3 regions of the Phyllobacterium sp. CCNWLW183 genome follow, and region 3 is predicted to be linked to each of the others. Evidence: predicted binding sites of a transcription regulator. Region 3 holds the regulator's gene; each other region holds the start of a gene.
The links. Region 3 encodes LexA, which represses DNA repair genes until DNA is damaged. Its sites were predicted from a motif close to TGTTCNNNNTGTGTTCNG; they were not measured.
Positions count from the first base shown of each region.

Region 1 (10,334 bases), on a different contig from region 3:
CCATGGTGTTGGCGAGCGTAGTGCCCAATGAATTCAGCGGTCGTATCGCAGATCTGGGTGCCGGGGCTGGGGCTGCTGGTCTTGCGGTTCTTTCCCGCTGCGGCAAAGCCAGTGCAACTCTTATCGAGCGATCCGAACTCATGGCGCAGTGCGCCCGCTTGTCTCTGGCTTTACCAGAGAACCACCTGTTCTCAGGCCGGTGCGATATTGTTCAGGCTGATGTAACAGCTATTGGCAAAACGCGCATGGCTGCCGGAATTCACGACAACTTTTTCGATTTTGCCATCATGAATCCGCCTTTCAACGAGGCAAAGGACCGCGCAACGCCGGATGCTTTGAAAGCGGAAGCTCATGTCATGACCGATGGTATGTTGGAAAAATGGATTAAAACCGCCGCTTCCATCGTCAAACCCGGCGGATCAATCGCCATTATCGCGCGGCCAGCGTCCATGCTTGACCTGCTGACAGCTTTGCAAAGGCGCTTTGGCGGGCTCATTATCGTTCCTGTCCAGCCCAGACCTCAAGAGGCGGCGATCAGGATCATCATTAAAGGTGTAAAGGGCAGCCGCGCGGGGCTTACCTTTCATCCTCCCTTGGTGATGCACCATGAAACCGGCAATGACTTCACCGAGCGCGCAATAGCGATCAATAACGGAGTCGCTTCGCTGTTTTAGACTTTGGGACCATTGTGATTTTCTCTGCACCGCTTACATGGTCTTGAGATGAGCACGTAAAGGAGACCCGCTTGGCTCGATTTATCCGGAAGTTATTGCCCCGCCGTTGGCGCCCAGACCATATCGAAATCCCAGTGGTACGCTTGCATGGTGCGATCATGGCGGGAAGCAGCCGCTTTCGTAATGACCTGTCGCTCAGTTCTACAGCCGGCATGCTTGAAGAAGCCTTTAGCGATAAAGATGCTCCAGCCGTTGCGATTTCGATCAATTCTCCCGGCGGCTCGCCTGTTCAGTCGCGACTGATCTATCGGCGTATTCGTGATCTGGCGGCGGAAAAGAACAAGAAGGTTCATGTTTTCGTTGAGGATGTCGCAGCCTCCGGCGGTTACATGATTGCAGTTGCGGGCGACGAGATCATCGCTGACCCCTCATCCATCGTCGGCTCGATCGGCGTTGTTTCGGCAAGTTTTGGCTTTACCGAATTGATCAAGAAAATTGGCGTCGAGCGGCGTGTTCATACCGCCGGTTCGAACAAGTCAACCCTCGACCCGTTCAAGCCGGAAAACAAGCAGGATATTGAGCATCTCAAAGCGCTGCAATTAGAGATTCACGAGACCTTTATCAATCTGGTAAAGGAACGGCGCGGTGAAAAGCTCAGTGACAATCCAGACCTGTTTACAGGGCTGTTCTGGACAGGGATACGCGGATTGGAACTTGGCCTGATTGACGGGTTGGGCGATATGCGATCACATTTGCAATCTCAATATGGCCCTAAGACCAAACTCAAACTTATAGCCCCGCCACGGGGATTGTTTGGTCGCAAACTCCCTTCTGCTGAAATCGGATTTGGTGGAATAGGGGCGGGTTTTGCCGAAGGCATTGTCAATGCTGCAGAAGAACGGGCGCTTTGGTCACGTTTTGGCCTTTAACCTTGTGTGTATTTTGGCAAGAGCGACGCACCGTGTTATGATTACGAAAATATCGGTGCCTGTCATTTTCGGGGTCTAGGACGATGCCACAACTCATCTTTTTTCTGCTTATCGGTATTGCCGCCTATTACGGCTATCGTTCGTTCAAACGCGAAGCCCAGCGTGTATCAAAGCGTGTTCGCGAAGCGGAAAAAGAAGTCCAGAACCGCTCTCAAGGCACTTTGGTTCAGGATCCGGAAACTGGTGAATACCGCTTGCGTAAAGACTGACCGAGATGCTCGACAGTCTTGATCAAGCGATCAGCCTGATTGCGCCTGCCAAGATCAATCTGGCACTGCATATTACCGGCCAACGGGACGATGGATATCATCTCCTGGATACATTGGTGGTTTTTGCAGGTTATGGTGACCGAATAAGCATCGCACGCAGCAGCGCGGATTCATTTCGCATAACAGGACCTTATGGACATTCCTTACCTGCCGACGCTTCCAATCTTGTTTTAAAAGCCCGGGACAGGCTGCGTGCAGAATTTCCGGACCGGGCTTGTCCTGTTTCAATCGAACTGGAAAAACACTTGCCCATCGCCTCTGGTGTTGGCGGTGGCTCAAGCGATGCTGCTTCAACCTTGAAAGCGCTGGTCTCGCTCTGGAACATCAATATTGATCCTGTCGATCTCAATAATATTGGGTTGGCAATGGGCGCAGACCTGCCCATGTGCCTGCATGGAAGGCCCTTGATTGCTCGCGGTATCGGCGAAGAACTGGAGGCGGTCACAGCTATCCCGCGCCTGCCAATGGTTTTGGTCAACAATGGCGCCGCCGTGTCGACGCCACAGGTCTTTGGCGCCTTGAAAAAGCGAAACAATCCGGGATTGCCCAACTTGCCAAGGTTCGGCAGCGTGAACGATGTCTGCGCCTATCTTGAACAGACGGACAATCATTTGTATGCTGCCACGGTCGAACTGCTCCCCATTATTGGCGACACCGTGGACGCGCTATATTCTACATCGCCGCGTCTGGCCCGGATGTCAGGTTCGGGCGCTACCTGCTTTGCGATTTATGACACCGATGAGGCCGCATCTGCTGCCGCATCTCTGATAAGCAATGCCTATCCATTGTGGTTTGTGGTCAAGACAGATAGCGGCGAAGGAGAAAACTGACCTTGGCCGACAATTCATCACGCGCTTTCGTTTCGGTCAAAATCGCTGTCCTTACGGTGTCAGACACACGCTCACTTGATGATGATAAATCGGGCAAAATGCTTGCCGAGCGCATCACAGCGGCAGGCCATATATTGGCGGCCAGAGACATTGTGACAGACGATGTTACAAAAATTCGTGAGCGTGTCATTTCCTGGTCAAAGGATGACGAGATTGACGTCATCATCACCACAGGAGGCACGGGTTTCACTGGCCGCGACGTGACACCGGAAGCACTCGAGCCCATATTCGAAAAGCGGATGGACGGATTTTCTACCATTTTTCACAGGGTTTCCTATGACAAAATCGGCACGTCCACGATTCAGTCACGAGCAACGGGTGGAGTGTTAAACGCCACTTTCGTCTTTGTGCTGCCGGGATCTCCCGGCGCATGCAAGGATGCCTGGGATAATATTCTGCAATACCAGCTCGATTATCGTCACATGCCCTGTAATTTTGTCGAGATCATGCCTCGGCTCGATGAACATTTGAAACGCGGTGGTAAGAGCTAAGCTGCTGGAATGATTTCCGCGCGTAAACGTTTCATCGCCAAACCACGGGCCAGATCAGCCGCCTTCTTTTCCGGCTTCAATAAGGCCATTGCCTGCCGCTTGGAGATCAACAGGCCATCGGCAATGGGGCTGCGTTTTGAAAATAGCCTGTTAAACAGCGGCTTACGGTGAACATGGGAGCATGAGAAGCAGGCCGGGCCTTGTGAGCGCTCGACGTGAACAGCGACCGGCTCAATCCATCCATCGAGCAATCTTGCTCCGGGTTCCACCAGCAAAAACCATTCACTGCGTGCCCGCCGGAACCCATCAATCAATGTCTGGTCCTGCAGAAAGATACAGCCAGCGGCATCAGCCACGCGGTGGGTCTGATCCGACGATCCGTAATCGACAATAATCACGTCGCTGAGAAGCCCTTCGACGGCTCCACCGACCAGCCCGGCAAGGGTTCTGGCTAACAATTCGTCTGAATTATGGGTTTCAATCAGGACGGAAATCATACCTAGCCAATATATCAATGTGACTAGAATTTCCATCCATCCTTTTACCTAAATTGTTCTTGATTTGTTCTCATTATTTGATAGGAATAGATTCACGCTCGAAGGTGCCACCGAATCGGTACCACCCTGGCAGGGAGAACGCAGATGAACATTGTAGTGCAGGCGGATAAGGTTGCTTTCGGAAGCGGCCGAGCACAACATGCCAACGCATTGATTGAAGATGCTGGTTTGCGCATAGACAGCGAACGCAGACGCGGCCGGGGCGCGGGTATGAATCCCACTGGCCGTTTCGAGGCGGAAAGCCGCCATGTCTATGATGATGGTTGGGAAACAATTGAAGATCTACCACCATTCAAGACTGAGGTACAACTCGAAAAGCCCCGGACAATCATCACACGCAATGACTCGCCTGATATAAGTTTCGACAGGTCAATCAACCCTTATCGCGGTTGCGAACATGGTTGCATCTATTGCTTTGCCCGCCCGACACATAGCTATATGGGATTGTCCGCCGGACTTGATTTTGAATCAAAACTCTTTGCCAAGCCTGATGCAGCAAAGATGCTGGACAGGGAATTGTCCAAGCCAGGTTATACTGCAAAGACAATCGCCATCGGCACAAATACCGATCCCTATCAGCCCATCGAGAAGAAATGGCGCATTATGCGCGATATTCTTCAGGTTCTGGAGGCTCATCAACATCCCGTTGGAATCGTTACAAAATCCGCGTTGGTTATGCGGGATCAGGACATTCTGGCGCGCATGGCTGAGAAGGGCCTCGCCAAGGTTTGTCTTTCAGTGACGACCCTTGATGGAAAGCTGGCGCGCACGATGGAGCCCCGGGCTTCAACGCCTACGCGCAGACTGCAAGCCCTGCGCAGTCTTTCCGATGCAGGCGTGCCTGTTGGTGTCATGGTGGCTCCCGTCATTCCCGGGTTGAACGATCATGAGATCGAACGGATTCTCGATAGTGCCCGTGCCATGGGTGCGCTGGAAGCTGGATATGTTCTGCTTCGTTTGCCGCTTGAGGTCAGCCCGCTTTTCAAGGAGTGGCTGCTTCGAAATTATCCCGATCGCTACCGGCACGTGCTTTCGCTTGTTCGTTCCATGCGCGATGGCAAGGATTATGATGCCGAATGGGGCAAGCGCATGCGGGGTGATGGCCCCTATGCCTGGCAGATCGGGCGGCGTTTTGAAATTGCTGCAAAGCGGCTCGGAATCAACATTAACAAGAGACGCCTGCGCACCGACCTGTTCGAGCCAACGCCCGGAAACGAGCAGTTATCCTTGTTTTAGACACGCTCTTCCATCAGGTGCGATCCCCATCCCCGCCTGATGGTTACCCTGGGTAGCTTTGCCCCATCTGCTACCCGGGGACTTGCAGAGAATCAGGACGGATGCGAGAGTCGCCGCAAGATGTCTCGATTACGTTCTGATTCTCTGCTGCTTTCCTTGCCCGCTGACAAGCCCGACTTTGCCAGTGAAAAGAAGCTCATGCGCTCCGGTGTCCAGTTTGTGGCCGGTATTGACGAGGCAGGCAGAGGGCCTCTGGCAGGGCCAGTCGTTGCGGCTGCGGTCATTCTTGATCCAAAGAAAATTCCTGATGGTCTTGATGATTCAAAGCGTCTGACGGCAAAACGCCGTGAAGAACTGTTTGATATCATTACCAAAACCGCCTTAGCCTGCTCTATTTCCAGCATTTCGGCGCCAGCAATTGATGCGACTAATATCCTGAAGGCTTCGCTTGAAGCCATGCGCCGTGCGACACGCGGTCTTGCGATTATTCCTCACCATGCGCTGATTGATGGCCGGGACGTCGCTCCCGGGCTGCCCTGCCCTGCAACGGCGATGATCAAAGGAGATCAACGCTCCGTTTCCATTGCCGCGGCATCCATACTTGCCAAGGTAACGCGAGACAGAATGATGAGCCAGACTGGCAAATATTATCCTCTCTATGGACTGGAATCCCATGCGGGTTACGGAACTGAAATCCATCGCAACGCGATGGAGGCACACGGTCCTGTCGTCGGCTTGCACCGCTTCAGTTTCTCGCCTTTGAAAGAACGGCAAGCCTAGAGCAAGCTCTGTTTCCCTGCCGGAGGGATTCGCGGACAAGGTCGAGGGGTTCAGCAAGGCCGATGTTTATCCATAGGACGAGGGTGAAGCCCGATGGATAAAGCACGTTTCGCTCACACCAGAGCCGCAGAAATGCTCTAACTCCATCCCCTCACAATTCCCGATATAGATCGGGTTTTTACATGCCGGGGATCGCTTAGTTCAACCGCATGCAACTAAACTGCAATTTGTACTTGCAATTTTTCGGCAAAAATCCGTGTTTTTTGGGAATTATTCTGATTTTTTCTCGATATTTCGCTCATCGTAACGAAATTTGGTTTGCATATCGAGCATTATGCTTCGCACAAAAAAAGCCGCTCAAAGGCGGCTTTACTAAAATTCGTTTGTATAATCTGCTTTTTAGTTCAACCGGGATTTGACTTCCGAAAGCGATGTTTTGAAGAGATCGGCAGATGTTTTGGCATCCACCTTTTCCGACAAAATCTTGCTGGCAGCAGCAATTGCGATATCTACAGCCGAAGCGCGAACCTCGTTGACAGCCTCAACCTCTGCCTGAGCGATTTTCTGCTCGGCAAGCTTGTTGCGACGGGCAACATAATCCTCAGTTTTCTTCTTGGCTTCCTCAAGGAGACCATGTGCTTCACGCTGCGCTATGGCAACGATCTCACCAGCTTCCTTTTCGGCTTCCTTACGCTTGCGCTGATACTCAGCCAGCAGAGATTGCGCTTCTTCGCGCAGGCGGCGGGCTTCTTCAAGCTCGTCGCGAATCTTGTCTGCACGGGCGTCAAGGGATTTACCAACGACACCTGGAACCTTCAAGTAGACGATAAGCGCCAGGAAGATGATAAGGCCAACGAGGGCATAAAAGGTTGCATCCAATTCCATGACGTTTCTCCTTAGCCTCGCACTGCTTTGACAGCAGCGGAGATTGCGGGCTTGTCGACGGCACCGCCAAACAGCTTCTTGACGATTTCAGCGGCTGTATCTTCAGCGATGGAGCCGACTTCCTGCATAGCCTTGTTCTTGATCGTGGCAATGCTGGCTTCAGCGTCACTCAGCTTCTTTTCGAGAGCTGCGGAAATTTCGGCCTGTTCGGCGTCGGCTTTCACCTTTGCCTGATCACGGGCTTCCTGCGCAATTGCGCCGGCTTTGTTCTTTGCGTCGGCGAGTTCCTGGGTATAGGCAGCCAGAGCCTCATCAGACTCCTGTTTCATCCGTGCCGCCTGATCTAGATCAGTAGCGATACGGTCACGCCTCGTTTCGATGATACCACCGATACGCGGGAGAACCACGCGGGACAGGAAAACATAGAAAACTGCAAATGTGATTGCCAACCAAAGAAGCTGTGAAGCGAAATGGTTGGAATCAAAGGGAGGGAACACGGCTTTGGCATGACCGGTTTCCGAATGCGTTCCCGCTGTCGGATCTGCCGGAGCATGTGCATCAGGCGTTGTTCCGGGCGCAACCGTTTCGGTATGGGCCGGTGCTTCGCTCTGAGCGACTATTGTATCTGTTGTGGATGCGGCATTAGCCGAAGACACGAACATGCGTTGTCCCCTTGATTGAACTTCAAATCATACTGGCTGCGTTGGTCCGAATAACGACCGGACGCAGCCAATATCGTAAGCCGTTATTATACAGCGAAGAGAAGCAGAAGAGCGATGAGCAACGAGAAGATGCCCAGAGCTTCAGTAACGGCGAAGCCGAATACCAGACGGCCGAACTGGCCATCAGCTGCTGATGGGTTGCGCAATGCACCGGAAAGATAGCTGCCGAAAATGTTGCCAAGGCCAAGAGCCGTACCGGCCATACCAAAACAAGCCAGACCTGCACCGATGTACTTTGCTGCTACGGGATCCATATTAAACTCCTTGAGGGTAGATCGTTAGAATAGATTTGCGTTAGGCGGACATCCGCCGGTGAACTTTTTAGTGACCGCCGGGATGAACTGCGTCGTTCAAATACATGCAGGTAAGCACGGTGAAGACGTAGGCCTGAAGGAAAGCCACCAGGAATTCCAGACCCGTCAATGCCACAGTCATGGCCAGCGGCAGAATTGCGCCGCCAATTCCCACTGCGCCGAATGCGCTGAGCGAAGCCACGAAGCCGGCAAACACCTTCAGCGTGATGTGGCCAGCAAGCATGTTGGCGAACAAACGAACCGAAAGGCTGATCGGACGGGAAAGGAAAGAGATAATTTCGATTGGAACAACGAGCAGCAAGAGCGGCCCGGGCACACCCGAGGGCACAAAGACCCCGAGGAACTTGAAACCGTGTTTGGCAAAGCCATAAACAAGGACTGTTCCGATGACCAGAACCGCAAGCGCAAAGGTCACGATGATCTGGCTGGTGATGGTGAAGAAGTATGGGAACATGCCAAGCATATTGGCAACGAGCACGAACATGAAGAGCGAGAACACGAAGGGAAAGAACTTCATTCCCGCGCTGCCTGCCGATTCTCGCAATGTTGATGCGACGAATTCATAGGCCATCTCTGAAACCGACTGAAGACGGGTCGGGATAAGGCCACGGTTTGACGATGTAAGGTAAAGAAATGCCGAGGCAACGCCAACTGTGGCAACCATAAAGGCAGAGGAATTGGTGAAGGACAGATCAACGCCGCCCACATGCAAGGGAACCCATTGCGAAATGTGGAATTGATGAATCGGATCGTTGGACACTATTACCTCGTCTCTAATTCTGTTCTCACGAACGGTGCTCGATGAGCCCTATTCCGGTTTTTCATGGTCGGATTTCTTGGTGAAATCCAGCCCACTGTTTTCCGCCACACGTCCTGCAGAGCGCAGGATATTCAGCGTTCCAGCACAAAAGCCCAGCAGGAGCAGTATGATGAGCCCCCATGGCGATGTACCCAAAAATCGGTCAGCTAACCAGCCCAACCCCGCACCAACCAGAACGCCGGCGATAAATTCGCTCGACAATTTCATGGCCTGCGCGACACCGGAGGCGGTTTCCGTCCCCTTGTCTTGCGAACCGGCTTTACGGGCTGCACCCTTGGAAACAAGTTTTGCTTCCAGATTGCGGCGCCGAAGCTCCAGCTCTTCCGAAGTTAGTCCCCCGCCAGCACCCGGCGTGTCACCGACAGAACCTGACTTATCGGGATCGTTACCCGTTGCCAATGGCATGTCCTTTACACACTGAATGCGAGGCTTCATCCCCGCTTCGAAGTCGCGCGCAACATATTGTCCTGATCCTCGCTAGTCAAGGCGAAGAGTCACGACTCTCCAAGGTAATTTTTTTACTAGAATTCAATGCCTTAGGTAAATATGACTTTCCTGCTCATCACTGAGTGACAATTTTGCATGCGAATCTGGCGTTTGGCTGTGGATACAGATTGCGCAATTCAGCTAGTTAGGAGGTTCCATGGTTATAGTTTTTGAAGGGCTTCGAAGGCAATAACAGGGGGAACTCCCCATTAACCGGAACCAGAAGCGTCGTATCAAATACCTGACCAGTTTTGCGCGTCGCCTTCGGGCCCATCGGTGCAAACTATCGCTGCTCCAATGGTTCGGGGCCGCCAATTGCCTACGCCCCTACGATTTTGCGTACAAACCGCTGCTCGAGCACTTCTTTACCCCACTGCCCGCCGGGCTCCTCTTCTACAAGAACAAAACCGTGCGCCTCGTATAGGCGCCGTGCGGCATCCAATCCCTTGAACGTCCAAAGCTGTATTTCGGAAAACCGTTGCTCGATGCAAAACGAGATCGCTTTATTCAGCAATTGCCTGCCAATGCCGGCGCCGCGATAACCATCCTCCATAATGAACCAGCGCAGATGAGCCACATTATTTCCGAGATCTTCGCCGTCAATCGCCACCGTACCGACGATTTTTTCCACATCTACCGCCGCCCAAATCTGATTGACAGGCCGCTCCAATCGCCCGGAAAATTCTGCGATGCCAGTGGCAACCTTGCCTTCGAAAAAATGACCGAAACTATTTGTTCGAGCATAGTAGCAGCCATGCATCTCGGCACACCGTCCAATAATACCCGGCTGATATCCACTTTGGATGGAGATTGCCGGCGACGATTGCGGCACCTTGCCTGCGCGCCGCTGTTCCAGCGCATCAGCATAGGCTGCAAGTCCATCCCGCACCTTTTCCTGCACAGCAGCGGAGTGACTACCCAGCGCAGAGGACACCACATCATCGGCAAAGGCATTGATCGCGGCGAGCGTATTATGCCCCTTGCTGGTCAAGGAAAGCACCTTGGACCTGGCGTCCTGCCCATTAGGCTGTTCAATCAGTTCGCCCGACAAAACAAGCTTGCGCACCATTCGGCTAACACTGGATTTTTCAAGGTCGAGTACAGCGCATAATTCGGCAGCGGTCAGCTTATCATTTCTGCCAATCTCGATGAGTGCATGAACGGAGGATGGAGCGAGATTCGTTCCTGCAAGGGTCGGGCGCATAAAACCTAACTCTCGAA
Region 1 is NZ_JBBCBN010000004.1:12,582-22,915, reverse strand. It holds gene V9K95_RS10475 (tRNA1(Val) (adenine(37)-N6)-methyltransferase) at 1-674, shown strand, start outside; gene V9K95_RS10470 (S49 family peptidase) at 746-1,603, shown strand; gene V9K95_RS10465 (hypothetical protein) at 1,687-1,872, shown strand; gene V9K95_RS10460 (4-(cytidine 5'-diphospho)-2-C-methyl-D-erythritol kinase) at 1,878-2,762, shown strand; gene moaB (molybdenum cofactor biosynthesis protein B) at 2,765-3,313, shown strand; gene V9K95_RS10450 (glycosyltransferase family 2 protein) at 3,310-3,846, opposite strand; gene V9K95_RS10445 (PA0069 family radical SAM protein) at 3,955-5,106, shown strand; gene V9K95_RS10440 (ribonuclease HII) at 5,227-5,886, shown strand; gene V9K95_RS10435 (F0F1 ATP synthase subunit B) at 6,286-6,771, opposite strand; gene V9K95_RS10430 (F0F1 ATP synthase subunit B) at 6,783-7,433, opposite strand; gene V9K95_RS10425 (F0F1 ATP synthase subunit C) at 7,520-7,747, opposite strand; gene V9K95_RS10420 (F0F1 ATP synthase subunit A) at 7,815-8,567, opposite strand; gene V9K95_RS10415 (AtpZ/AtpI family protein) at 8,616-9,026, opposite strand; gene V9K95_RS10410 (bifunctional helix-turn-helix transcriptional regulator/GNAT family N-acetyltransferase) at 9,433-10,334, opposite strand, start outside.
Region 1: the regulator LexA is predicted to act here: its motif matches at 3,865-3,882, upstream of V9K95_RS10445 (PA0069 family radical SAM protein).

Region 2 (10,334 bases), 140 kb from region 3:
CGAAATCGCCGACGCCATTGCAAAACAGGCTCACGAGCTTGCTTATTACCATGCCTATGTCGGGCATGGCACGGATGCATCAATAACACTTTCCAAGATGATCATTGATCGCGCGCCGGAAGGAATGAGCCGGGTCTATTTCGGGCTTTCCGGCTCTGACGCCAATGAAACCAACATCAAATTGATCTGGTACTACAACAATGTTCTGGGTCGTCCTGAAAAGAAGAAAATCATTTCCCGTTGGCGTGGCTATCATGGCTCGGGAATCATGACCGGCAGCATGACAGGGCTTGAGCTGTTCCATAATGCCTTTGATCTGCCGCGTGCGCCAATTCTCCACACGGAAGCACCCTATTACTTCCGCCGCGAAGATCGTTCGATGAGCGAAGAGCAATTTTCGCAACATTGTGCCGACAAGCTGGAAGAGATGATCCTTGCAGAAGGACCGGAAACAGTCGCAGCCTTCATCGGTGAGCCAATTCTTGGTACAGGCGGCATTGTCCCGCCGCCAGCAGGTTACTGGGAAAAAATTCAGGCTGTACTCAACAAATACGACATTTTACTCGTAGCTGATGAAGTGGTTACCGGATTTGGCCGTTTGGGTACAATGTTCGGATCGGATCATTATGGCATTAAGCCCGATCTGATCACCATCGCGAAGGGGCTCACCTCAGCATATGCACCGCTCTCGGGCGTCATCGTTTCAGACAAGGTTTGGCAGGTACTGGTCAAGGGATCCGATATGCTTGGTGCAATCGGGCATGGTTGGACCTATTCAGCACATCCGATCTGCACCGCGGCTGGTATCGCCAATCTCGAACTTATCGACAAGCTCGATCTTGTGGCAAATGCCGGTGAAACCGGTGCTTATTTCCGCAAGCAGTTGACTGAAGCCTTGGCAGAGAATGCCATCGTCGGTGAAGTGCGCGGTGACGGGATGCTCGCCGCCGTAGAATTTGTTGCTGACAAAGACGATAGGAGTTTCTTTGACCCTGCATTGAAAGTCGGACCACGCATTGCGGCAGCTCTGGCTGAACTTGGCGTGCTTGGGCGGGCCATGCCACAAGGCGATATTCTGGGCTTTGCACCACCATTATGTTTGACCCGGGACGAGGCTGATACGGTTGTCAATGCCGCGGCCAAAGCGGTCGAGTCGATTGCAAAAACGCTCTGAGGTTCACCATGAAAGAGCAAAACATTCCGCAGACCATGGCCGCTATACAACTCATTGGCCATGGCGGGCTCGACAAGCTGATTTACAATGAGAACACGCCGGTTCCTACACCTGCGCCGGGCGAGGTTCTTATCGAAATAACCGCCTGCGGTATGAACAATACGGATGTCTGGGTGCGGGAAGGCGCCTACGGCACCGAGGAAGATGCTGGCGCCGTTTCAACCTGGCGCCGACAAGAGCCGACATTAAGATTTCCGCGCGTTCAGGGGACTGACATAGTCGGGACGATTGTTGCTGTTGGCGAGGGCGTCGACAAGGCGCGTATCGGGCAACGCGTAATGGTCGATTTTTCCATCTATAATCGCGATGATGATAGTCTTGCCGATATCGATTATATTGGTCATGGACGCGATGGCGGTTATGCCGAATATGTAACCGTGCCGGTTGAAAATGCCCATTACGTCAACACGGATTTGAGTGATATCGAACTTGCCACCTTCTGCTGTGCATATTTAACCGGCGAACAGATGCTGGAACGTGCCGGATTGCGGGCAGGAGAGCGAGTGCTTGTTACTGGCGCATCAGGTGGCGTGGGCTCCGGTATTGTTCAACTTGCAAGGGCACGGGGTGCAATTCCCTATGCGCTTGTGGGAGCGGGCAAAGAACAGGCATTGCTCGACATTGGCGCTGAAGCAGTGATCACACGGGGCACCAATGACCTTGTGGCAGCGGTGAATGATGCGACCGGCGGAGAGCCAATTGACGTCGTAGCCGATCTTGTTGGCGGTTCAATATTCAACGATTTGCTGCGCATTCTCAGAGCTGAGGGTCGTTACACCACAGCCGGAGCAATTGCTGGACCTGTTGTGCAGCTCGATCTTCGCACCATGTATCTTAAACAACTGGCTTTGCATGGCTCATCGCAGGGCACGCGGGGAGATTTCCGCCGGATCGTGCGCTATATCGAAGAAGGCAAGATCCGGCCGCTTGTTGGCGGCGTCTATCCGCTTTCTGAGTTTCACCGCGCACAAACGGATTTCATGGCCAAATCCTTTGTCGGGAAACTGATTGTCGTGCCGGATGCCAAATTCGACAATATCCGAATTAATGGAAATCCCTAGATTTCGGCATTATGCGAACATTTCTGGGATGACGCGCCCGCGCGTCTCCCTGGACAGAATGGTTGACTTCGTCACTGCGTGATACGGGCAAAATGGCCCGCTGCTCAGAGAGACGATAAAGGTCGCCAGTCCGATCGATAAGCTTTCTGGCAACGATGTGCACGACATTATCGGCGCTTTGAACTATTCCTTCGATCTGGATCAGCCGAGATCCCATCACTTCCTTACGATAAATGTTGAGGAGCTTTTGCCAGATGACAATGTTGGAGATGCCTGTTTCATCTTCAATAGTCATAAAGACTACGCCTTTTGCAGTTCCAGGCCTTTGCCGAACAGTCACCACTCCAGCCAGTTTGACGCGCTTATTATTCGCCAGACTATTTGCAAATTGGCATGTGGAAACGCCTTCTGACGCAAACATTTCTCGCAAAAACTGCATCGGATGCCCTTTGAGCGAAAGCCTTGTCGATTCGTAATCGGCAATGACGTGCTCAGAGAGTTTCATTTGAGGAAGAACCGTTTTGGCTTCCGTAGCCAACTCATTTGTTTCAGCCGCATGAAATAGGGGCAACGTCGTGTTGTCAGGGAAGCGGCGCACGGCCCAAAGTGCCTCTCGCCGGTCGATACCTAGCGAACGAAATGCATCTCCATCAGCAAGCAAGACAAAAGCCCGTCTTTCAAGTTTCGTCAGACGCCTTACCTGTTCAATATCGGTATAGGCTTGCTTTCTTCTCTCACAGATCAAGTCGGCCCAAGGCTTTGAAAAACCGTCGACCTGACGAAAACCGAGTCTTGTGCATAAAACACCATTTTCCTTTGATTCCAATGTGTTGTCCCAATGACTGAAATTAATATCTACAGGACGTACTTCGACATCATGCTTGCGCGCATCGCGAATAATCTGGTCTGGCGGATAAAAACCCATAGGCTGTGAGTTCAACAATGCCGCAGCGAAAGCAGCGGGATAATGATACTTAATCCAAGATGAAATATAGACCAGGATGGCAAAACTCGCAGCATGGCTTTCAGGAAAACCATACTCACCAAATCCTTTGATCTGGTTGAAGCAGTTTTGAGCGAAATCCCTTTCATAGCCTCGGCGAACCATGCCTTCCACCATCTTGTTTTCCAGTTTGTGAATAGTTCCCACATGCCGGAAAGTTGCCATGGCGCGGCGCAATTGATTGGCTTCATCGCCGGTAAAACCTGCTGCGACGATGGCAATACTCATCGCCTGCTCCTGAAAGAGAGGAACTCCAAGCGTCCGGACAAGAACCTCTTTCAATTCGTCTTTATGTCCGTGATCAGGCGAGGGTGAAGGATAAACAACAGAATCAGGATTGTTGCGCCGCTTCAAATAGGGATGAACCATGTCACCCTGAATGGGTCCCGGTCTTACTATGGCGACTTCAATAACCAGATCGTAAAATTTCCTCGGACGAAGGCGCGGCAGCATATTCATCTGTGCACGGCTTTCCACTTGGAAGACCCCAAGGGAATCTGCCTTGCAGAGCATGTTGTAGACGTCGTCATCATCCAATGGGATGTCCGCAAGTCCATAGCGTTTACCACCGTGTAGATGAATGAGATCAAAGGCCTTGCGGATACAAGTGAGCATGCCAAGCGAAAGAACATCGACTTTCATGATATTGAGTTCGTCAATATCATCCTTGTTCCATTCGATGAAAGTACGGTCTTTCATGGCGGCGGGCCCTATCGGAACGGTCAAATCAAGACGTTCCTGCGTGAGGACGAAACCACCAACATGTTGGGAAAGATGACGTGGGAAACCAAGCAGTTCCTTGGCAAGCCTTATGGTGCGGCGGATCATGACATTATCAGGATCAAGTCCAGCCTGCTTTATTTCCTGCTTTTCAACGACCGATCCCCAACTACCCCAAACCATATTGGCCAAAGCGGCAGTGACATCTTCTGTCAGGCCCAGTGCTTTCCCAACATCACGGATTGCACTGCGCGGCCGATAACTGATGACGGTTGCAATGATAGCAGCATGGTCGCGCCCATATCGCTCGAAAATCCATTGCATGACTTCTTCGCGGCGCTCATGCTCGAAATCCACATCAATATCGGGCGGTTCTTTACGTTCTTTCGAAAGAAACCGGTCAAAAAGCAGGTTGCTTGTGGCGGGATCAACGGCCGTAATGCCCAGACAATAACAGACAGCAGAATTGGCCGAGGAACCGCGCCCCTGACAAAGGATATTTTGTGAGCGGGCATAGGTAACAATGTCATAAACAGTCAGGAAGTAGGGCGCATATTCCAACTCCCCGATCAGGGTCAGTTCTTTTTCCAGGATCGTAGACACATTTTTGGGAATGCCATCCGGATAGCGTTTATTGGCGCCGATCCATGTTTCATCGATCAGATGTTGCTGGGGTGTTTTGCCGGGTGGAACAGGTTCATCAGGATATTGATAGCGTAAATCATCAAGAGAAAAACTGATCGGCTTCACAAAGCGCTGCGTCTCTTCAAGTGCTTCCGGAAAAAACCGAAAGAGATACAGCATATCGGTTGGCGATTTCAGATGCCGCTCTGCATTCTTTTCCAGTTTGCGGCCAGCTGTCTCTATCGTAACATGCTCACGGATACAGGTCAGCACATCCTGAAGTGGCCGCCGGGCAGGAGTGTGATAAAGCACATCATTAACTGCCAAAAATGGAATGTTTGCATCGGCTGCAATTCGAACCAGTTTTTCACCGTGACGCCTGTCGGCTCCTTTGCGCGGCATTACCAGACCAAGCCAAACGCAATCCGCCGCCGCAAAAGCCAGTTTTTTTAGGAAGTCCGTGAAGCTTTCATCGGGATTTTCGGGAGGCATTACAGCTATCTGAAAATTATCTGCCTTGAACAGAAAGTCTTCGAAAAGCAGATGGCATTCCCCTTTGGTCTTGGCACGGTGCTTTCCCACACTCAAAATCTGGCAGAGATGACCGTAAGCAGGGCGATCTCGCGGATAAACAACAAGGTCAGGCGTGCCGTCAGTGAAACTTAGCCGACAACCAATATAGAGGTCTATTGAAAGACCTTGTTCTTTTTTGATTTCTTTTCTGGCGCTATGGGCTCGCACCACGCCAGCAAGTGTATTGCAATCGGCAATACCAATGCCTTTAAGCCCCAGAAGAGTTGCAGCCAGAACCAGTTCCTGGGGTTGCGACGCCCCCTTGAGGAAGGAAAAATTGCTGGTGACGGCAAGCTCAGTATAATCCATCAGGCAAAAATCCCATGCAAATACCATCGGGGGGTGGGATCGCCTCGCTCATACAGACCTTCGCGGAATACCCAAAAACGCTTTCCCTGATTGTCTTCAACCCGGTAATAGTCGCGTGTGAGAGCACCCGCATGCTCGCGCCACCATTCTGGTGCAATACGCTCGGGTCCTTCAGCTAAAACAATCGTGTGCTGTACGCGGCGCCACGTAAAGCGCGCCGGTGCACCGTCAGGAATTCCCGATGTCGTTTCAATGCGTTCGGGTGGATTAAACAGTCTGATTGGTCTTTCGGGAGGATTTCCAGGGTAATGTTCTGGTGACCACTGAACTGATTGATCCGATCTATTCCCGGCTGCAGCTTCAAGCATGACAGCACGTTCAGGAATGTGCGTATCAATAGCAACAGGTCGCAACACACGCGAACTGCCCAATCTTATAGAAAGTCTATCGATGAGCGCATCAAATGCTTCTGTCTCTTGCCGCGTATTGTCGAGACTTTTCTGCAGCGCATGTGTTTGTTCTGTTCGAATAGCAGAGAGCCGAACAATATCAAAGCCATAGCCTGCATCCAGAGGTTCTGCCAAGCTTGATAGCCTCTCTTTAAGCAATCGCAGTAATGTTTTTGTCTCTACAAGCGGCCTTCCGGATTCAATACGAATCCGTCGCACATTTCCATCAACACGAAAAAAGCTCGCTTCGATTTCACGCGCACCTTGAACACGGGTTTGCAATTGCCTGAAAAGTTCATCGCCAAGGGATTGAAGTAAAAGCTCGACGGAATCCATAACAACCAAAGGTTCGGCCATGCGTCGCTCAACCATACAGACAGGCACAATACGGCGCGGAGAAATTGGCTGGTCTTGCCTGCCAAAAATACTGTCCAGGCGATTGATCAGCTCTTTTCCGAAACGGGCAGCAAGGGCAGCACGGGGCAGAACCTCGACTTCGCCAACATGCAGCAGACCTGCGCGCTTCAGACCAGCAAGATGTGCTGCTTCTACCTCAAGACAGGCAAGGTGCAGTTTATATAGTCTCTTTTCTTCATCATCGCCGATGACACCGCCGGATGAATAGCGTGCAAAGGCACGGGCAGAGGCTGCATTGCTTGCGATGGCTGATTTTACCGCCACGCCCTGTTGATTGAGACGATTGTGAATATCCTTGAGCATAGTGTGCTCATCCCCAAAAAGATGAACACAGCCTGTAATATCGAGGATAAGACCATCCGGATCGTCAAAAGCGACCAGAGGCGTGTATCGATCACACCAATCTGCCAGACGCTCCAAAAATGCGGAATCCTGACGAGGTGAGGCAAATGCGATATCCAGCTTTTCAAACTGCGCACGTGCATCAGCCAAAGTCATGCTTTTGTATAGACCTGCTTTTGCAGCTCTCTGATCAACCGCTACCAGCCGTAAAGTATTGGCAATCTTGTCAACAACAATGAGATACTGATCAGAACGGTCGCGCTGCGAATTTTCGCGTTTGAGACGATCCGTAGGAAGATGTGGAAACCACAGAGCCAAAAACCGGCTCGATCCGTTGGAAAACATGATTTTCACTCTCCCATTGTAATAGCCATTGGCCTGTGTTGCCCTGCCTGTTGCGAATGAGTTGGACTTGAAAAACAGGGTTGCCCGGCGCGTTTGCACCAGGGGATTGTGAGGTTGCAGCACGAATTAACCACCGTGTGACGGCAGCATTTTCACCCGGAACAGCTCCCAGCCTCAGGAGAAAGGCGGGCACTTCTGCCTGTTGTGCGCTAAGCAGTAATTTTCGCGAGGCAGTCAAATCCAGACATTTGGGATGGCCCCACGGCGCAATAATAACTGCTCCCATACCGCGAATGCCAAGGCTGTCTGCTGCAGCCTTTAAAACATTATGAGGCGAGGAGCACCGAACGAAAATCACCCGCTCCGGGTCGAGACCCAAATAATGCAGGCCAGGAGCATAGGGAAAGCCATGTTCATTGCCTGTAAAATCTTCTTCAATCCAAAGAATGGGGCTTAGGTTGGCTGATGCGCGCAAGGCGAGGGCAATAACAAAACCTGTTGCGGCTCCTGCGTCCCCACTTTCCTTCGCAAAAACCTCATGCAGAGCGCCTCGCTGAAGGCCACCCCGAAATACGCCGTCTACAGCCCGGCAGCCAAGATCAAAGGCAGAGCCAGACACACCTTGCGTGCCTTGCTCATTTAAAGACGCAATATCGCGTCTTAACGCCGTTAGATCGACGATCGCCACTATAGAACCCCCGTTTGTTCATGATATGTTCCATTATCAAATTTAAGGTATCCAGTGTCAAGCGCTTCCCGATGCGAATGGTTAGAATCAGATCATCAATTGCAGATTTCAGAGTCATCCAGCCTTTCGCTGTTGAGACTCATGGGAAGGATTTCTGATCTGGCTCTGAAGCCCTTCTTCGCGATAATGGTTGTGTTATAGATTGAGGTGAAACTACGCTCAAAGTTATAGAAATGATCGCATGTCTGCCAAATCCACCGCTCCCATACCTAAATCGGAAAAGAGACATTCACTATTATTTCGCTGGATGTTGAAGCGGAATGCTCGGCAGGCGTTAAAGCTGCCACAGGTCAGAGCCCGAGAAACAGAGCTGTTTCGTGAAAGTATAAAGGGAAATTTGCCAAATTCAGGTAATGTTCTCCTGGCAGCATGCGATGATCGCTATTTCTACAATTTCGCTCTGGGGCTGATCAAATCCATCGAACGTCTAGGTCAGCCTGAGGCATTCCATCTTCTGCTTCTTCAACCTTCCGGCAAGGTCATCGAGGAAGCGGCTACCCTTTCCAAGACTCTCAAGCACGTGAGGCTGACCTATTCTATTGATCCATGCGCACTGGCAGAGGGGCTGCCACGCCGTGAAATCTATTATACCGCCGCACGCTTCCTGCTAGCGCCTTTAATTCTGGAAGCTGGTGTCGAACGCCTTCTTATGATTGATGTCGACGCCGTGATGAATCGGTCTCCCTGGCCAATAATTCCATCTGATTTCGACCATCAAAGCGGAGCATTCATATTTAGAAGGAATGAAAAACATCCGTGGCGCAAAATTCTTGCATCTGCCGTTCTTTTAAATAATTCGCCAGGTTCAATGCGATTGGCAAATGCAATTGCCGTTTCGATAGCAGTTAGCTTGGGGAAGAAACCCAAATATCATATCGACCAGATTCTACCGTTTTACGTCTGCGACTTTGCAAGCAAAACGATTCAGAATTTTTCCACTGTGGATATTCCCCCCAAACTCATGGGATATGATTACGAGCCGGAAGCCGCTTTCTGGACAGTCAAGGGTCATCAGGCGCTTGATACTTTTATAAGCGAAAGAGACAGGCTTCTTGGCCCAACGGAACAAGAAAACTAAGTCCGCCAGAAAAGTTAGGCGCGGCAGTTAAGCCCTGTGTGAGCGCCGATAGCGCGAATAATGTCATCCCAATCCTCAAGGTGAATTTCATGGCCGCCACCTGGAACACGGAGAAGTTCTGCACCTGGAACGCTTTGTGCCAGCAATTCGCCATGCTCGATCGGAAAAATCGGGTCCGCTGTGCCGTGGACAACGAGAAGAGGTTTAGCTAATTCGTCGCGCTTGTTGTCCCAGCTGTCACCACCTTTCAACATGAAATGATTGGTAGCGCTGGCGAAGTTTTTAGCACGCTTCACATCATGCTCTACGAGTTTACGGGCCTGCATCTCATTATAGGGATGCCGTGTACCTGCAATCATCTGCGTATCTTTAACAATAAAATCTATGACCTGAGCGCTATCGGTCCAATCAACACTCTCGCCTGTCGCTGCGTGCTCCATATAGGCACTACTCGTCTGCGGAAGGTTGGAGGTATCAACGCCGATGGGCGTGGTTGAGATCAAGGTCAGCGTTTTTACGCGTTCAGGATGGGCGAAAGTGGCCATTTGCGCGATCATACCACCCAGCGACATACCGACCAGATGTGCGGTTTTGATATTGTAGGCGTCGAGCACGCGAAATGCATCCTGAGCCATGTCGTCCATTGTATAATCAGGGTTTCCCGGCTCATAAGCGGTCGAAAGGCCGGTATCCCGATTATCATAACGAATGACGTAGCGTTTTTGGGCGGCGAGTTGCTTGCAAAACCCCTCCGGCCACCACAACATGGAAGCCATGGCGCCCATGATAAGCAGAACAGGCTCATGGGTTGGATCTCCAAAAGCCTGCGTGGCGATCTCAACATTGTCAGCAATGATGATCCGTTCATTCATTTCGTCATCCCCCTGCACAGCATCTGAGGTGTCAATGCCTCGAGCCTCGTCTCAAACGAACAGCAACTACATTGGTTGTGAACTTACATAACTGATCCTATAATGCAACCAGTCTTGCCAAAGAAGCAACCGCCGGCAATGACAGCAGAAACCAGAAGAGGTTCAAATGTTGGATCGTGCAGATTTCTATGACGCAGAATTAAAACGTCACACCAAACACTTGATTGCCGCTGCCAGCGTTGGAGTGAGTGACCATGTGCTTGATGTGGGTTGCGGGGCAGGACAAACCACGCGCGATGCCGCCAGCCTTGCTGTCAATGGCAAGGCGATTGGTGTGGATACGTCAAGCGATATGCTGGAAGTTGCCAGGCAACGGGCAAATGATTCTGGACTCAAAAATGTTTCATTTGAGCAGGGCGACGCCCAAAGCCACGTATTTCCCCAAGCCAGATTCGATCTTTGCATCAGCCGGTTTGGCGCTATGTTCTTCTCTGATCCGGCTGCCGCGTTTGCAAATATTGCCAGCGCCATGCGTCCCGATGCGCGACTGGCATGGATG
Region 2 is NZ_JBBCBN010000001.1:88,057-98,390, forward strand. It holds gene V9K95_RS00445 (aspartate aminotransferase family protein) at 1-1,174, shown strand, start outside; gene V9K95_RS00450 (alcohol dehydrogenase family protein) at 1,183-2,295, shown strand; gene V9K95_RS00455 (error-prone DNA polymerase) at 2,279-5,527, opposite strand; gene V9K95_RS00460 (Y-family DNA polymerase) at 5,524-7,077, opposite strand; gene V9K95_RS00465 (ImuA family protein) at 6,980-7,765, opposite strand; gene V9K95_RS00470 (hypothetical protein) at 8,346-8,903, shown strand; gene V9K95_RS00475 (alpha/beta fold hydrolase) at 8,918-9,775, opposite strand; gene V9K95_RS00480 (class I SAM-dependent methyltransferase) at 9,942-10,334, shown strand, end outside.
Region 2: the regulator LexA is predicted to act here: its motif matches at 7,781-7,798, upstream of V9K95_RS00465 (ImuA family protein).

Region 3 (10,334 bases):
AAGCGCATAAAATGCTGTATTCTTGATAGCTACGGGCATCAGCGATCTCCTCCATCCAGCCGAACTCGGCCGACCCAGATTGCGACAATGGTCATGAGAGCAATAACGACGAAAAGCAGCGTCGATTGCGCCGAGCCATAGGCAAACTTGTCGAATTCAATGAGATTTTCGCGGGCCAGCACCGACATGGTTTTCGTCTGAGCACTGTTTGGCGTCAGGACATAAATCAGGTCAAAAATACGCATGGCATCAAGCAGCCGGAAGATGATTGCGACCATCAGCGCCGGTTTGACGAGAGGAAGCGTTATACGGAAGAACTGCTTTACAGGATGGACGCCGTCAATCTTTGCAGCCTCGTAAACATCGTTCGGAACCATTTGCAGACCTGCAAGGATCAGAAGCGCCATAAAAGGTGTGGTCTTCCATACATCCACGATCAACACGGCGATCATTGCCGTATCGGAACTTGCGGTCCATGCAATTGGATTGTCGATAAAGCCAAGGCGCATGAAAAGGTCATTGAGAATGCCGAACTGATCGTTCAGCATCCAGCCCCACATGCGGGCAGAGACGATAGTCGGTATCGCCCAAGGGATAAGAATTGCTGCGCGGACAATGCCCCTGCCCTTGAATTCGGCGTTCAGCACGAGGGCGATAATCATTCCGAAAAAGGCTTCAAGCGCCACCGAAATGACAGCAAAGCGTACTGTGTTCCAGACTGCATTCCACCATGCTGGATCGACGAGCAGGCCGGAATAAAGCGTGCGCCCACTTTTCAGCTGGACCCATGAAAGATAGTTCTTGAATCCCACCCATTTAGCTTCCCCCATATTTGTGAGCGAAGCATCGGTGAAGGAAAAATAGATGGTTCGGATCAATGGCCAGCCAGCCACGATTGCCAAAGCAATGATCATCGGTATGAGGAAAAGCTGAGCCGAGCGGGATCGCTGGCGTAACAGATCTGATCGCAATGCTGTTGAGGTCATGTTTGAATTCCTGCCCAGGAAAAACATCGGGATGTGAACTCAGGCAGTCGGTGCGAGCGGATTGTCAGGAGGCTTCCAACCGCTCGCACCGTGCCCTTATGCTGGCAGAAAACTACCAGCTACCTCCCTGAAGCTCGGCGATCTTGGCTTCAAGTACTTCAATGTTTTCAGCGGCCGTGCCATTTCCGGACAATGTGTCGTGAACAGCACTCCAGAACATTGAGGAGACTTCGTTATACTTGACCTTTGTCGGAGCAGACGGTCGTGGAACAGCCGTTTCAAAAACCGGCTTCCACAATGGGATCAAAGGCTGCGCCGCAGCGATATCCTTGTCATCGTAGAGCGATTTGATGGTCGGCAAATGAGAAATATTGATTGCCATTTCCTTTTGCTGCTTTTCATCTGCCAGGAACAAAGCAAGCTTTATGGCCTCATCCGGTGATTTGGAATATTTTGAAACAGCCACATTCCAACCGCCCAGCGTTGCGGCAGATTTCTCGCCCTCTTTTCCCACGGGCAGCGGCGCAACATCGAACTTACCTTTGACGGCGCTGTCAGCGCCTTGGCTCAATGAATAAGCGTAAGGCCAATTCCTCATGAAGACGGAATTGCCTGTCTGCCAGACCCCGCGGGACTCTTCTTCCTTATAGGCCAGCGCACCCTTTGGCGATATGGTGTCTATCCAGCCTTTGGCACGATCAATCGCAGCAACCGCCTCCGGATTATTGACCGAGATCGTACCGTCAGCCTCAACAATCTGGCCGCCGCCGGATGATTTTATCCATTCCAATGCATTACAGGTTAAACCCTCATAGGCATTTCCCTGAAACACAAATCCGAACATTCCCTTGTTTCCGGCTTGGCGCTCGCCATCCTGCACTTCCTTGGCGGTCGCAGCCATCTCATCCCATGTCTTGGGAACCGGCTTCTTGTACTTTTCGAGCAGATCCTTGCGATAATAAAGTGCTGGCGCATCTGTGTATAATGGCAGGGCAACCAATTTGCCGTCCACTGTCTGGCTTTCAATGATCGACGGGAAATGCTGGTCGACCACGCCTTTTGCCGCTTCGGTCAGATCGAGAAATTGCTCTGATAGCTGAGGCGCCCAAACCACATCGGTCTTATAGACATCGATATCCGAGTTTCCGGCTGCAAGCCAAAGGCGATACTGACCGAAATTGTCAGAACTGCTTGATGGCATCGCCACAATGGAAACCTTGTTGCCTGTTTCTTTTTCAAAGCGGTCAAGCTGCTTGCGCAATTCGGCATTTTCATTGCCGGTCGAGCTGTAAACAATAGAAAGATTGGCTGCATAGGCACCTGAAGACAACAGCGCTGTAAGCAGGATGCCCGCCAAAACTGAACTCTTTTTCATAAATCCTCCCAGAAATATTTGATGGATCAACCCATGCCGGACGGCACTCAATCCCCAATTGACGATCCTCCTCAAGCACATCAGATAGTGAAATTAACCTATCCAAAGCGCTTTGGATAAAAGGTGTCAAAACGCAAAACGAATGTCAATAAATAGTTTATGAACGCCATTAATCAGGCAAATAAAATTGTGCAGATCATTTAAAGCGCTTTGAAGTATGATTATATTACGAAGGCAAAGACATCTAACGACGCAGATAGGAATACAGTTTTGGACCGTCCGGCATGAAGCTGAAAGAACTCGCTGAAAAGCTCAACCTCTCCCAGACGACCGTTAGCCGCGCGCTGAACGGTTATCCGGAAGTGAATGAGGCTACGCGCGAGCGCGTCAATAAAGCGGCATTGAAATTTGGCTATAGTGCGAATGCAAATGCCCGGCGGCTTGCCATGGGCCGTGTCGGTGCTATCGGTCTGGTTATCCCCGCAGATTCCAGCCAGCGATTTGGGCCTCATACCGCGGAATTTCTTGCCGGTTTGGCGGAGCGCCTTTCCCGGGACGAGATTGATTTTCTGCTCAGTCCCATTGTCGATAATGACGAGATTTCGGTTTATAAGCGCCTGATTTCGAGCAAACGGGTTGATGCGATCATCGTCTCCGGGCCTGTTTTGGTCGATGAGCGCGTATCCATGCTGATCGATGCAAACTTTCCTTTTGTTCTGCATGGCCGTACGAACATAGACAGGCCCCATGCCTGGCTGGATATCGACAATCAGGGCGCATTCTATCAGGCCGCAAGCCACCTCCTCGACCTTGGACATCGGCATATAGCCATGATTGACGGGTTAAGAGGGTTTACGTTCTCTGAGCATCGCGAGCTCGGATATCGCCAAGCGCTAAGCGAACGCGGCGTCGAAATCGACCCGCGCTTCATCGTACACGACTACTTCTCTGATGAAATCGGCTTTCGTGAAACGCAACGGCTGCTTTCATGCACTCCGCAACCGACAGCAATCATTGCAGGATCAATGATGACCGCTTTGGGCGTGTCACGTGCAGTTCGCAACAAGGGTTATCAGTTGGGCAAACAAGTATCGCTCATCACCCATGACGATGTCTTTCCATATCTCAATGCCAGCAACATGGTTCCATCCATGACCACCACACGATCATCAATGCGCTCCGCCGCCACGAGAATCGCTGAAATGCTCGTGCGCGTCCTTGATGGCGAACCCGTGGACAATATTCATGAATTATGGCCCGTGGAACTCACAGTACGCCAGTCGAGCGGTCCTCCGATAGGCGGATAGGCCCATATTTTGCGTCATTCCATCTGATTTTCAGAGTAATTGGGCATATAGGGCTGGTTTATACCAGATATTAATCCTTGTGGAACACAACTGGAACATATAGTGTTTGTTCTGGTTTTGTTTTTCCGATTCCACACTTAAGGATCGCCCCTATGCTGACGCGCAAACAACATGAACTTCTGCTCTTCATACATGAACGGTTGAAGGAAACGGGCATTCCCCCTTCTTTTGATGAAATGAAGGACGCACTTGATCTCGCATCCAAATCCGGCATTCATCGCCTGATTACCGCACTGGAGGAGCGAGGATTTATTCGTCGGCTAGCAAATAGGGCACGGGCGCTGGAAGTGCTTCGCCTGCCCGACTCGATTGCGCCGGGTCTGAACGCGCAACGCAAATTTTCTCCGAGCGTTATTGAAGGCAGTTTGGGACGAAATGTTGCGCCGCCTCGCCCGCAAGCAAGCACTGCCGATATTGTTGCTGCCAACATGATCAGCATTCCTGTTATGGGACGTATCGCTGCCGGTGTGCCGATCGCTGCAATTCAAAACCAGACTCACATGCTCAATCTCCCGCCCGATATGATCGGCAGCGGTGAGCATTATGCGCTTGAGGTCAAAGGTGACTCCATGATCGAAGCGGGTATTTTTGACGGCGACACTGTTGTTATCAAGCGCGGAGATACCGCGAGCCCCGGTGAAATCGTTGTGGCACTCGTGGATGATGAAGAAGCAACGTTGAAGCGTTTTCGCCGAAAAGGTGCATCCATTGCTCTCGAAGCAGCAAACCCCGCCTATGAAACCCGCATCTTTGGACCGGACCGCGTTCAGGTACAGGGCAAGCTGGTCGGTCTGATACGCAGATATTGATGGCGTTTACGCTTCGCTGGACGGTGTGCTTTTGTTCGTAGGCTCCATTCGAACAGCCACAGAATGGCAGCTAGCGAAAAATGTTTAGGACTACCATAAACGCCGAACTACATTTTCTTGCCTGTATCCGGTGGTTTCTTGGATAGTTGCCGCTCTTCAAGATTGCGCGCGGCGCGGGAATAGATGCGGTAATTATTCCAAGGGCGGTTGGGCGTGCCAATCGCATATTTTATATCAACCGAATTCAGGCGTTGAGAAAGCTCTTGTTTTGCCAAATCGGTGCCAACTGGTGTGGAATCGGCTTCGACAGAGTCAGATTGTGGAGCATCAAACCTGATCTCCGCAGCGCCTTTGAGCGCCAGCATTTGCGATGAAAGCAACAATTTTCCAGCATTTGGACAATTTGCAGCCCTCGCGGCAAAAGCCAAAATGATGATATCCCCTTCTAGGCATGCATCTGCTGTTCTTGTTGCATCATCGGTATAGGCAACGATTAATCCTCCCGGCTCCCGGGCAGTGCAAAGCTTATTGTTACATTCGAACTGAACGCCGCTTGCAACATCGCCTTTCATTGCCGGCTTAATAATCTGCCCGGCCCTATACCCCAACTGCCAATTATCGAGGCTGAAGGCGCTGCCTGCTTGTTTATTGATCGCCAGATGGTCGTCGTCCGTTCTTAACGCGACCAGTTTTCCGTCTTCTGAGACCATAATCGCAGGATAGGATGCCCGTCCCGTCAAACCAATTGCCAATGCTACCAATGGCAAGGCAAGCAGGCGCAACCACGTTGAAAGAAATAGAAGAAGCAAAAGCCCTATCGCCATAAGAATAAGCGAAGTTTCGGACATCAGCCCAAGATTTCCACTTGGTGAATGCGACGCCACGGCTTTTGCTATGGCGATAACAATCTCGATGCCCCATCCCATGATTTTAAACGGAAGCCAATCGAGGTCAAAAGGCATGGCGAGCAGGCCAAGCACTGCGAAGGGCATCACGAGAATTGAGACAATTGGTAGCGCCAAGGCATTTCCGACAAGGCCAAAAGGAGCGGTATTATTGAAATGATAGGCAGCAAAGATCGAGCTGGCTCCGCCAGCAACCAGCGAGGTCATGGCAATGCCGCCAATATAGGCCGTTGCTTTTGATGGAAACAGCCATATGCCGGCCTTGGCACTTGTCTGTTTCCGTAGGCCTCGTCTCAAATGGTAGCGTGACCACCAGCCATAGAAAGCTATAAGGGCAGCAGTTGCTGAATAGGACATCTGGAAACTTGGTCCGAGAATTTCATGTGGTGAAACCGCAATTGTAATTGAGGCGGCAATTGCGAGATTACGCATCGATATCGCCGCGCGATCAACGGTCATTGCAAGCAACATGACTGCCAGCATCACAAAGCTGCGTTGTGCGGCAACGTCGGCGCCTGAAAGCAGAAGATAGAATGCCGAGCCAAACAGGGCGATGACAGCCGCGAGTTTCTTGACGGGATAGCGGGCCGATGCACTTGGAAAGAATGCGAATACAGCGCGCAGCGAACCTATGCTGATTGCAGCCACCAATGCCATATGGAAGCCGGATATGGACAAAATATGTGACAAGCCGCTGCGGCGCATGGCATTGTTGGTCTCCTCGCTTATGCCGTCGCGCTGCCCTGTCACCAGCGATGTCGCAATATCGCCCGGCTCCCCTTTAATGCTTTTCAATATGCGATGGGTGAGTTGCTGGCGAATATTGCTAATTGTCAGGAATGCCGCTGCTGCTATTCCGGCCTTTGGCGCGACATCGGCTTTTTGAGGCAGGCCCAGCAAAAAGCCGTTGGCTCCAATGCCGCGATAATAATTGTTAAAGGCAAAATCATAATTGGCTGGCCGAACCGGGCCCGATTGCGGACGCAGATGGACCAGTGCTTTGAGTCCATCGCCAATGCTCAAATCTCGCGGCAAATGACGTGCAGAAACCGCAATACGCTCCGGTCCATAACGCAATGAAGGACGTTCGGTGCCTATGACGTCAAGGATCACCCGCCATCCTCCGTTTGCATCCTTTGCCAATGCTGAAATACGCCCCGTCACCCGGGTCGTCACTTCAGACCCAAGCATAGGCGTCGCTGCTCTGTTGGTTTCCAGCTTTGCGCAAACCATGCCCGCCGTGATTGCCATGAAGCCGAGACAGACCATCCTTATCGAAGGTCTGTTGTGTGCCAGCAGATAAAATACGACAAGCAGCGTGATTCCCAGGATCATCGGACTTAGTCTTGGCTCTCCGCTTGCGCCGAAATAAAGGATAGCTCCAGTTCCAGCGAACACCGGCAAAAACAAGAATTTCGCGCCTCGCGCAATCTCGTCGTTGATTGCCGCCGGAATTCCATGGGCAATGGCTTGCAGCTTACCTTCGACTGACCGTTTGAATACGGCGACGCGGTCATTCGAGCCAACGCCATAATGATCGATCGTTCCGGTGCCAGACGTTTTGACAAGCGGCTGTCCAAGACTTTCCGATTGAAACCAGAAAAGCCTTTCGCTCGTTTTCTCGTCGGTTGACGGTTCGGCCATTGATCCCCATTTCTGCCAATGCCCTTGCACGACAGCACCGCTATGGTACATCAACGCCAAATCAATTCGATTGGACGTTCGACTAATAGCCCGAACTGCCCTGGAGACCCTATGTCATCTTCTGTCGTTACCCGTTTCGCTCCCTCGCCCACCGGCTTTCTGCACATTGGCGGCGCCCGTACAGCCCTGTTTAACTGGCTTTATGCCAAGCATACTGGCGGGAAAATGTTATTGCGCATTGAGGATACCGATCGCGAGCGTTCGTCCGAAGCAGCTGTAACCGCCATACTTGATGGATTGAAATGGCTTGGTCTTGATTGGGATGGCGAGGTTGTCTCCCAATTTGATCGTGCTCCGCGCCATCGCGACGTAGCTGAAGAACTGGTTACCAAAGGCAAAGCCTATTATTGCTATGCATCACAGGCCGAACTGGAGGAAATGCGTGAAAAGGCCCGTGCCGAAGGCCGCCCGCCCCGCTATGATGGCCGTTGGCGCGACCGCGATCCGAAGGAAGCCCCTGCTGGCGTGAAGCCTGTCATTCGTATCAAAGCACCCCAAGAGGGTGAAACCTTGGTGCGCGATCAGGTGCAAGGCGATGTGCGCTTTCCCAATAAAGACCTTGATGATTTCATTATCCTTCGCTCGGATGGCAACCCGACCTATATGCATGCGGTCGTCGTCGACGATCACGATATGGGCGTCACGCACATTATCCGTGGCGATGATCATTTGACCAATGCGGCACGGCAAACTGTTATTTATAACGCAATGGACTGGGCCGTGCCTGTCATGGGCCATATCCCGCTCATCCATGGCGCAGACGGTGCAAAACTCTCCAAGCGCCACGGTGCGCTCGGCGTTGAAGCCTATCGTGCCATGGGATATTTGCCAGCAGCTCTGCGGAACTATCTCGTACGGTTAGGCTGGAGCCACGGCGATGACGAGATCATGTCCGATGCGCAAATGATCGAATGGTTCGAAATATCCGACATTAATCGCGGCGCATCACGCTTTGATTTTCAGAAACTCGAGGCGATTAACGGTCACTATATGCGAATTTCCAGCGATGCCGATCTGGTAAAGGCCATGATCGACGTTTTGCCGGAGATCGAAGGTGGGGCTGACATAATTTCCCGCTTGAATGATACAACCAGGGCACAGCTTCTCGCCGCCATGCCCGGCTTGAAAGAGCGCGCCAAGACACTTGTGGAACTTGCCGACAGTGCCAAATATCTGTTTGCTGAACGACCGCTCCCGCTTGACGAAAAAGCCTCCACCCTGCTCAATGAGGAAGGTTTGACCGTCCTTCGAGGCGTATTGCCCGATTTGGCTGCAGTTAGTGATTGGAACGCCGAAGCTCTTGATGCGGCTGTTCGTGTTCATGCTGAAAAAACCGGCCTGAAACTCGGAAAGATCGCTCAGCCACTACGTGCCGCACTGACGGGAAAGGCAACGTCTCCGGGAGTTTTTGACGTATTGGCTGTGCTGGGCCGGGATGAATCACTCGGTCGGATAGAGGATCAGTTAAAAGCGCAATAGTGAGGCGCTTTTCATCGAATTTTGCATTGCAACATTATGCCTTTCGGGTACGGTGCACTGCCTGCAAAAATCACGGAAATAACCTCATTTGAGGAAGGTGCTTTTGCGCTGGTTCAGCGCAAGTCAAAGCAAGAAAGGAACGGCAATGTCTGAGAACAGCGTAAACATCGATCTCAATGGTCACGCATTCGCTTTACCCATAAAAAAGGGGACCATCGGACCGGATGTCGTAGACATTGGGACTCTATACAAGAACACTGGCGCATTCACGTATGATCCGGGCTTCACCTCGACAGCGTCTTGCGAGTCGCAAATTACCTATATTGATGGCGACGAGGGTGTACTGCTTCATCGCGGCTATCCAATTGAACAACTCGCCGAACATGGCGATTTTCTGGAAGCTTGCTATTTGCTGCTTTACGGCGAACTGCCGACAAAGAGCCAGAAGGCTGATTTTGATTTTCGCGTAACGCGCCACACGATGGTGCACGAGCAAATGTCGCGCTTTTTCAGCGGCTTCCGCCGCGATGCGCATCCAATGGCAGTCATGGTCGGCTGCGTAGGCGCCCTATCGGCTTTCTACCACGACTCAACAGATATTTCCGATCCGCATCAGCGCATGGTCGCATCGATCCGCATGATTGCAAAAATTCCGACGCTGGCCGCCATGGCCTATAAATATCATATCGGTCAGCCCTTCGTTTACCCGAAGAACAATCTCGATTTCGCAACCAACTTCCTGCACATGTGTTTTGCAGTGCCTTGCGAAGATTACGTTCCAAATCCCGTGCTTGCCCGTGCAATGGATCGCATCTTCATTTTGCATGCTGACCACGAGCAGAATGCCTCGACATCTACAGTCCGCCTTGCAGGCTCGTCTGGCGCAAATCCGTTTGCTTGTATCGCAGCGGGCATCGCCTGCCTTTGGGGTCCAGCCCATGGCGGAGCCAACGAGGCTGCGCTGACCATGCTTGGTGAAATTGGCACTGTTGATCGTATTCCTGAATATATTGCCCGCGCCAAGGATAAGAACGACCCGTTCCGCCTGATGGGCTTTGGCCATCGCGTCTATAAGAACTATGACCCGCGTGCCAAGATCATGCAGCAGACCACCCGTGAGGTTCTGGCAGAACTGGGCATCAAGGATGATCCTTTGCTCGACGTTGCAATGGAGCTTGAGCGGATTGCGCTAACTGATGAATATTTCATCGAAAAGAAGCTCTATCCAAACGTCGATTTCTATTCCGGGATCACATTGAAGGCGCTCGGCTTCCCCACCACCATGTTCACAGTGCTGTTTGCTGTTGCACGTACTGTTGGCTGGATTGCCCAGTGGAAAGAGATGATCGAAGATCCACTTCAGAAGATTGGCCGTCCGCGCCAGCTTTATACTGGCGCAACGCAGCGTGATTATGTGAGCGTTGAAAATCGCAAATAAATGAAGACAAAGAAAAAGGCGCCAGATGGCGCCTTTTTCTTGAGTTATGAGCGACAATTATCGCTTTGCAAGCTCAAGAACTTTTTCAGCGGCAATTTCGCCGGCAGGCCGATCCGTTTGCATCAATCGGCTGATCTTGTCGAAACTCTCAAGCTGAGCGTCACGCCGCAGACCTGGCATCAGCAATTGCTCAACTTGGCGGGCAAGTGATCCTGCGCGCACGAATATATTGAAATATTCAGGCACAGCAGGTTCATCGGCTATGATATTG
Region 3 is NZ_JBBCBN010000001.1:223,726-234,059, forward strand. It holds gene V9K95_RS01140 (carbohydrate ABC transporter permease) at 1-39, opposite strand, end outside; gene V9K95_RS01145 (carbohydrate ABC transporter permease) at 39-986, opposite strand; gene V9K95_RS01150 (ABC transporter substrate-binding protein) at 1,099-2,361, opposite strand; gene V9K95_RS01155 (substrate-binding domain-containing protein) at 2,646-3,668, shown strand; gene lexA (transcriptional repressor LexA) at 3,821-4,537, shown strand; gene V9K95_RS01165 (ComEC/Rec2 family competence protein) at 4,645-7,086, opposite strand; gene gltX (glutamate--tRNA ligase) at 7,198-8,625, shown strand; gene gltA (citrate synthase) at 8,771-10,063, shown strand; gene lpxB (lipid-A-disaccharide synthase) at 10,121-10,334, opposite strand, start outside.